2 regions of the Mycobacterium zoologicum genome follow, and region 2 is predicted to be linked to the other one. Evidence: riboswitches for the same ligand, from Rfam matches in the RefSeq annotation. Region 2 holds a riboswitch; the other holds the start of a gene.

Region 1 (4,220 bases), on a different contig from region 2:
GGTGTGGATCTGGGTTGCATCGGTCACCCCCGAGGTGGACAGCCGGAACGCTCCGACGGCCCAGTCCAGGTAGCTCTGCTGGTCGGCTTTGCGCAGTGGCAGTAACTCCCGCAGCGCGGGCTCGTCGACCTGGATCACCGCGATGCCCGCGGCCTCCAGATCCACCGTCTCGTCCCGGATCGCCAGAGCCACCTGGTCGGCGGTGTCGGCCAGCGGCTGGTCGTCGCGGACGAACGACCAGGCAAGGATGGTCACCGGGCCGGTGAGCATGCCCTTGACCGGCTTGTCGGTCAGCGACTGGGCGTAGGTGGCCCAGTCGACCGTCATCGGGCGTGGCCGGAAGACGTCACCGAACAGCACCGGCGGACGCACGCAGCGGCTGCCGTAGGACTGCACCCAACCGTTGGCGGTGGCGAAGAAACCGTCCAACTGCTCGGCGAAGTACTGCACCATGTCGTTGCGCTCCGGCTCGCCGTGCACCAGCACGTCCAGGCCGAGGCCCTCCTGCAGTGTGATGACGTCGGCGATCTCCGCCTTCATCCGGCGGGTGTACTCGGTCTCGTCGATCTCCCCGGCGACCAGCGCGGCGCGGGCCTTGCGGATGTCGACGGTCTGCGGGAACGAGCCGATGGTGGTGGTCGGCAGCGGCGGCAGGTGCAGTCGCTCGTCCTGGGCGGCGCGGCGTTCGGCGGCGCTGCCCCGGTGTGACCCGGCGGTGGTGATCGCCGCGATCCGGCTGCGGACATCGGCGTTGTTCAGCCGCGGATCCGATTTGCGGGACGCCACGGCGGCATCGGATGCAGCGATCGCGCCGGCCACCGCCTCGCGGCCCTCGGTCAGGGCGCGGGCCAGGACGGCCACCTCGGTCACCTTCTCGGCGCCGAACGCCAGCCAACTGCGCAGGCCGTCGTCCAGGGCCGGGTCGGTCTCCGGCTCCAGCGAGTAGGGCACGTGCAGCAGCGAGCACGACGTGCCCACGGCCAGCGTGCCGACCGAGCCGAGCAGGCGTTCCAGCTTGGCCAGGGCGGACTGGAGGTCGGTGCGCCAGATGTTGTGACCGTCGACGATGCCGGCGACCAGCGTCTTGGACGTCAGCTCAGGCTCGGCGACAACCGAATCCACCGACCCGTAGACCAGGTCGACACCGATCGCCTCGACCGGGGTGCGGGCCAGTGCCGCCAGCCCGGCGCCGGGGTCGCCGAAGTAGGTGGCCACGAACAGCGACGGCCGGTCGCGCAGCGCGCCGAGGCGGTGGTAGACCTGCTCGGCCAGGGCGGGGGCGTCGGCGGCGATGTCGGTGACCAGCACCGGCTCGTCGATCTGCACCCACTGCGCGCCGGCGCCGGCCAGCGTGGACAGCAGCTCGGCGTAGATGTCGGTCAGCTCATCCAGGCGCAGGATCGGCGTGGTGGCCCCGTCGACGGCCTTGCTCAGCAGCAGGAACGTGAGCGGTCCGATGATCACCGGGCGAGCCGGAATGCCTTGCTCTTGAGCCTCTTTGAGCTCAGCGAGTACCTTGGCCGGGTTGAGCGCGAACTTTGTGTCCGGGCCGATCTCCGGGACGATGTAGTGGTAGTTGGTGTCGAACCACTTCGTCATCTCCAGCGGTGCGATGTCGGCGTTGCCGCGGGCTGCGGCGAAGTAGCGGTCCAACTCGTCGGCCACACCGGCCACCCGCTCCGGCAGTGCGCCGAGCAGCACCGCGGTGTCGAGCATCTGGTCGTAGTAGGAGAACGTGTTGACCGGCACCGAGTCCAGGCCGGCGGCGGCCAGCTGCGCCCAGGTGTCGCGGCGCAGGCCGGCGGCCACCTTCTTGAGCTCGTCTTGGCCGATCCGGCCGGCCCAGTAGCTCTCGGTCGCGCGCTTGAGTTCGCGGCGGGGCCCGATTCTGGGTGAACCGAGAACGGTGGCGCTGAACGGTTGAGCGGTCATAGTGCAATCCTTCGATTCGGAGAGGTGGGTCACCGCCTGGTGGGTGTCCAGCCAATCCGGTCTGTGCAATTTAACGCACTATAACCATCAAAACCAGACGCCCATTCCGCGAGGCGTTGATCCGCCGGGCGCGGCGCGCCCGGCACAACAGGCAGGTCTTCGGACTCGCAGGCGCGCACCTCACGGTGCTCCTAATGGCCGTCGCTTCCCAGTCACGGACCCGTGACCAGTGCCTATGACGGCGGTCGTTCCTGCATACCGCTGCGGGACAGTCCCGGATTCTCACCGGGTTCCCTCTCGCGCTCCACGGAAAACCGCGTTGCGCTCGATGCCGAGACCGCGGGGGTATCGGCAAACCAGTTGCGTGATCGAGATTACCCGGCCGCGAGCGCCTCGGAGATGGGCATCGTGCCGTCGTTGAACTCGATGGTGCGGCGAATTGTCGACGCGTCGGTCAGGCAGGCAGCGATCACCAGCGCGACGTTGCCGCGCGACACCTGCCCTTTGCCGGTGTCCGGTCCGACAGCGATCTCTCCGGTGGCGGGCTCGAGGGTGAGCCGGCTCGGCCCCAGCACCGTCCAGTCCAGGTCGGTGGCCCGCAGGTGGGCGTCGGCGGCGGCCTTGGCCTCGGCGTACGGGTAGAACGGGTCGTCTTCGGGGACGTCGTGGTCGGGGCCGGCGCCGAAGTAGGACACCATGACGAACCGCCGGACTCCTGCCTTCGCCGCGGCATCGATGGTGCGGATCGCGGCGTCGCGGTCGACGGCATAGGTGCGTGCCGGGTTCCCGCCGCCGGCGCCGGCGGAGAACACCACCGCGTCGTGGCCGGTCAACAGTTCGGCCAGCGCGTCGGTGTCGAGCTGCTCGATGTCGGCCACCACCGGAACCGCCCCGGTGACGGCGACCTCCTCGGAGTGGTCGGGGTTGCGGAAGATCGACGTCACCTCCTCACCGGCGTCGGCAAGGATGGGACTGAGCAGCAGGGCGACGTTGCCGTGGCCCCCGATGATCACAATGCGTGCCATGGCTTCGACGCTACCCGTCGATCGTCAGAAGCTGGGTCGCGAGCGAAACCCAACGATGTGAACAAATATTAGGTTATAGTCGTGCGGATGTTCACGCTGCGCTTCGACATGCGGGCGCCCGCCACGGGTGCGCCCAGTGGCGAGTTGTACGCCGCGGCACTGGAAATGTGCGCGTGGGCCGAATCCCGCGGCGCGATGGCCGCCGTTGTCTCCGAGCATCACGGCACCGAGGACGGGCACCTGCCGTCTCCGTTGCTGCTGGCTTCGGCGATCGCCGCCCGAACGCAGGTGCTGCCGATTCTGCTTGCCGCGGTGGTCCTTCCGTTCTGGGATCCGGTGCGGCTGGCCGAAGACATGAGCGTGCTCGACATCATCAGCAACGGCCGCGTCGCCTACGCCTTCGGTATCGGTCACCGCGCACCGGAGTACGAACACTTCGGCGCGGACATGAGCCGGCGTGGGCGGCTGGCCGACGAGAAACTGGCGCTGCTGCTGCAGCTGTTACGGGGCGAGCCGGTCATCCATCAGGGGCGCCGTATTCACATCACGCCGCCGTGCGTGACGCCAGGCGGCCCGCACATCATGGTGGCCGGCGGAAGTGCGGCGGCGGCGAAGCGGGCCGCCCGCCACGGTCTGGGGTTCATCGCTCAGACGAACTCGGCTGCTTTGAGGGAAGCCTACGAATCGCAGTGCCGAAACCACGGACGTGAACCGGGCCCCCTGCGGCTCCCGGACGTCGATGCGCCGACGACGGTATTCGTCGCCGACGACGTGGACAAGGCCTGGGACGAGCTGGGCCCGTACCTGTTGCACGACGCCGTGACCGCCGCGGCCTACCGGCACGGGGATCGCACGGTGGCGAGCATTTCACCGGCCGCCAGTGTGGCCGAGCTGCGGGCGACGCCGGGCCCCTACCGCGTCTTCACCGTGGCCGAGGCGGCCGCGCAGTTGCGGTCCGGTGGCAGCCTGCCGCTGCTGCCGTTGTGTGGCGGGCTGCCGCCCGCTCTCGCGTGGCCGTACCTGGAACGCGCGGTGTCGGCCCGCAACGAAGGGAAACCATGACTGACCCGACTCGTATCGTCGTGTGGTCGACCGGGGGTGTCGGCTCCATCGCCATCGAGGCGATCCGGCATCGGCCTGATCTGGAACTCGTTGGCGTCTGGGTTCATTCGCCGCACAAGGCGGGGCGAGACGCCGGTGAACTCGCCGGTGGGAAGCCCCTGGGGGTAGCGGCGACCGGTGACGCCGATGCGCTGATCGCGC
Region 2 (4,184 bases):
GAAGCCTATCGCATCCCCCGGAGCTGTCGCCACCTGCTCACCGCCGGTGGGCGTGCTGTCGGGGTACGCGATACTGAATCCCGCCGTGTACCACGCGGCACGAATCGTTCGCCTAAGAACCTGACGCCGGGAGAACAGCCATGTGCGCCGACCAGCCGACCATCATTTACACGCTGACCGACGAGGCGCCGCTGCTTGCGACGTACTCGTTCCTGCCGATCGTGCAGGCATTCACCGGGCCCGCGGGTATCGACGTCCAACCCAGTGACATCTCGCTGGCGGCCCGCATCCTGGCCGCCTTCCCGGACTGTCTCACCGACGAGCAGCGAGTGCCGGACAACCTCGCCGAGCTCGGCCGGATGACCCAGTTGCCGGACACCACGATCATCAAACTGCCCAACATCAGTGCCTCGGTGCCGCAGTTGGTCTCGGCCATCAAGGAACTGCAGGGCAAGGGCTACGAACTGCCGGACTACCCGGAGGACCCCAAGTCCGACCGGGAGCGCGACATCCACGAACGCTACGCCAAGTGCCTGGGGTCGGCGGTGAACCCGGTTCTGCGCGAAGGAAACTCGGACCGACGAGCGCCCAAGGCCGTCAAGGAGTACGCCCGCAAGCATCCGCACAGCATGGGCAAGTGGTCACAGGCCTCGCGCACGCACGTGGCGACCATGAAGCACGGCGACTTCTACCACGGTGAGAAGTCGATGACGCTGGACCGCGACCGCGACGTGAAGATGCAGCTGACCACCAAGGGCGGCAAGACGATTGTGCTCAAGGAGAAGCTGTCGCTGCTCGACGGCATGGTCATCGACTCGATGTTCATGAGCGTGGCGGCGCTGCGCGAGTTCTACGAGGAGCAGATGGAGGACGCCCGCGAGACCGGCGTGATGTTCTCCCTGCACGTCAAGGCGACCATGATGAAGGTCAGCCACCCCATCGTGTTCGGCCACGCCATCAAGGTCTTCTACAAAGAGGCGTTCGCCAAGCACCAGAAGCTCTTCGACGACCTGGGCGTCAACGTCAACAACGGCATGGTCGACCTGTACAGCAAGATCGAGACGCTGCCGGCCTCCCAGCGTGAGGAGATCATCGAAGATCTGCACGCCTGCCACGAGCACCGCCCCAAGCTGGCGATGGTCGACTCGGCGCACGGCATCACCAACTTCCACTCACCATCCGATGTGATCGTGGACGCCTCGATGCCGGCGATGATCCGGGCCGGCGGCAAGATGTACGGCGCCGACGGCCGGCTCCGCGACACCAAGGCTGTCAACCCCGAGTCCACGTTCGCGCGGATCTACCAGGAGATGATCAACTTCTGCAAGACCCACGGCCAGTTCGACCCGGCCACCATGGGCACCGTGCCCAACGTCGGGTTGATGGCGCAGAAGGCCGAGGAGTACGGCAGCCACGACAAGACGTTCGAGGTCCCCGAGGCCGGCGTTGCCGACATCGTGGACCTGGCCACCGGCGAGGTGCTGTTGACCCAGAACGTCGAGGCCGGCGACATCTGGCGGCTGTGCACCGTCACCGACGCCGCCATCCAGGACTGGGTGAAGCTGGCCGTCCAGCGGGCGCGGGTGTCGGGCATGACGGTGGTGTTCTGGCTCGACACCGAGCGTCCGCACGAGGCGGAGCTGCGCAAGAAGGTCAAGACCTACCTGGCCGACCACGACACCGATGGCCTGGAGGTCCAGATCATGCCGCAGGTGTGGGCCATGCGGTACACCTGCGAGCGGCTGATCCGCGGCCAGGACACTATCGCGGCCACCGGCAACATCCTGCGTGACTACCTCACCGACCTGTTCCCGATTCTGGAACTGGGCACCAGCGCCAAGATGCTCTCGATCGTGCCGCTGATGGCCGGCGGCGGCATGTACGAGACGGGTGCGGGCGGCTCGGCCCCCAAGCACGTCAAGCAGCTGGTCGAGGAGAACCACCTGCGGTGGGACTCGCTCGGGGAGTTCCTGGCCCTCGGCGCCAGCTTCGACGACCTGGGCGCCAAGACCGGCAACGTGGGCGCCAAGGTGCTCGGTGAGACGCTGGACGCCGCGATCGGAAAGCTGTTGGACGACAACAAGAGTCCGTCGCGCAAGACCGGTGAGCTGGACAACCGGGGCAGTCAGTTCTACCTGGCCAAGTACTGGGCCCAGGAGCTCGCCGCGCAGACCGAGGACGCCGGGCTGGCCAAGCACTTCGCGGCCCTGGCCGACAGGCTGGCCAAGAACGAGGACGTCATCATCGAGCAGCTGACGCAGGTGCAGGGCGAGGCCGTGGACATCGGCGGCTACTACGCCCCGGACCACGCCCTGACCGCCGCGGTGATGCGGCCCAGCGAGGCGCTGAACGCGGTGATCGACGCCAAGGACTGATCCCAGAGGCCGTTCCTCGCCGAGACGGAAATCCACGACCGACACGCCGACACCGGCGTCGTGGATTTCCGTCTCGGCGGCGGTTAGGGGCGTCCGGCGTGCGACAATTCGCAGGCAAGGCGACGACGACGTAGGAAGCCGGTTTGATTCCGGCGCGGTGCCGCCACTGTGATCGGGGAGTTGATTCACCCGAGAGCCAGACACTCACGTCGTCGCAAACTCCGATTCGGGGCGAGGCACCCCGGGAGAGCTGGCGACCGTGACCACGCCGATCTGGATCGCGTCTCCACCTGAAGTCCATTCCACCCTGCTGTCCGCCGGGCCCGGCGCCGGTCCGATGCTGGCGTCGGCGGCGGCGTGGACGGCGTTGAGTGCGGAGTACGCCGAGATCGCTCATGACCTGACCGCGCTGCTGGGAGCGGTGCAGGCCGGCGCGTGGCAGGGCCCGTCCGCCGAGGCCTATGTGGCGGCGAATGTGCCGTATCTGGCCTGGCTGGTGCAGGCCGGTGCCGCCAGCGCGGTGACCGCCGGCCAGCAGCAGACCGCGGCCACCGCCTACACCGCCGCGCTGGCGGCGATGCCGACGCTTGCGGAGCTGGCCGCCAACCACGCTGCGCACGCGGTGCTGGTGGGCACGAATTTCTTTGGCGTGAATGCGATTCCGATCGCGCTGAACGAAGCCGACTACGGCCGGATGTGGTTCCAGGCGGCCGCGGTGATGGCGACCTATCAGGCCGTGGCGGATGCCGCGGTGGCGTCGACGCCGCAGACCACCGCTTCGCCGCAGATCGTCAAGGCCGGCTCCGCCGACGCCAGCCAGTCGCAGCTGCCGCCGGATCGGCAGAACGACATCATGGACTGGCTGCAGAACAGCGGCTACACCGACTTCTACAACAACGTGCTGCAGCCGATGATCAACCAGCTGGCCGCCAACCCGTACCTCCAGTCGATCTTCTCCGGGTTCGATCCCTGGCTGACGCTGACCGGCAACCCGCTGAGCTTCCTGAGCCCCTACAACATCGCGTTCGCGTTGGGCTATCCGATGGACTTCGGGTCGTTCGCCGCCTACCTGTCGCAGACGTTCGCGTTCATCGGAGCGGACCTGGCCGCGGCGTTCGCCTCCGGAAATCCCGGCACGATCGCCTCGACGCTGCTGTTCACCGCGGTCGAGGCGATCGGGACGATCATCACCGATGTGATCGCCCTGCTCAAGACGCTGCTGGAGCAAGCCCTCGTGCTGATCCCGGTCATGCTGCCGATGTTGACGGCCGCGTTGCCGCTGGCGGTGGCGCCGCTGGCCGGGTTGGCGGGACTGTCGGGCCTGGCCGCCCTGCACGCCGTGCCGGTGGTCGCGGTGCCCCCGGTGCCCCCGCCGTTCGCCGGGTTGACGGTGGCACCCACGCCACCGGCTCCGGTGCCTGCCCCCGCTCCGGCCCCTGCGCCGGCTCCGGTGCCGGCCGCGGCTCCGCCTGCGCCCGCCGCGCCCCCGCCACCACCCGCCCCGCCGCTGTCACCGGGCGACAGCCTCGCCTACATGTACCTGGTCGCGGGCCTGAGCCAGCAGGCCCGCCGGGCCGCGGGCACCAGTGCCCGTCGCCGCAAGGCCCCGGAACCCGAGGCAGCCGCGGCTCCTGAGGAGGCCGCCGCCGCCGAGGAGAAGGCCAAGGTCCGCCGGCGCCGACGGGCCAAGCACGACATGCTCGGCCGCGGCCACGAGTACATGGACCTCGAGGATGACTTTTCACCGAGCGGCCTGACCGCGCTGTCCGGGGACGGGTTCGGCGGCGGTGTCACCACTCCTATGACGCC

What was found. Region 2 has a riboswitch for cobalamin ahead of K6T84_RS14660 (PPE family protein). Riboswitches for the same ligand answer to the same signal wherever they lie in the genome.
Region 1: another riboswitch for cobalamin. It lies ahead of metE (5-methyltetrahydropteroyltriglutamate--homocysteine S-methyltransferase); the one in region 2 lies ahead of K6T84_RS14660 (PPE family protein).

Annotation. Positions count from the first base shown of each region.
Region 1 is NZ_JAYJJS010000001.1:189,169-193,388, reverse strand. It holds gene metE (5-methyltetrahydropteroyltriglutamate--homocysteine S-methyltransferase) at 1-1,932, opposite strand, end outside; cobalamin riboswitch at 2,066-2,267, opposite strand; gene K6T84_RS00925 (SDR family oxidoreductase) at 2,307-2,957, opposite strand; gene K6T84_RS00920 (LLM class flavin-dependent oxidoreductase) at 3,045-4,019, shown strand; gene K6T84_RS00915 (NAD(P)H-dependent amine dehydrogenase family protein) at 4,016-4,220, shown strand, end outside.
Region 2 is NZ_JAYJJS010000017.1:37,160-41,343, reverse strand. It holds gene K6T84_RS14665 (NADP-dependent isocitrate dehydrogenase) at 141-2,375, shown strand; adenosylcobalamin (AdoCbl) riboswitch at 2,482-2,628, shown strand; gene K6T84_RS14660 (PPE family protein) at 2,635-4,184, shown strand, end outside.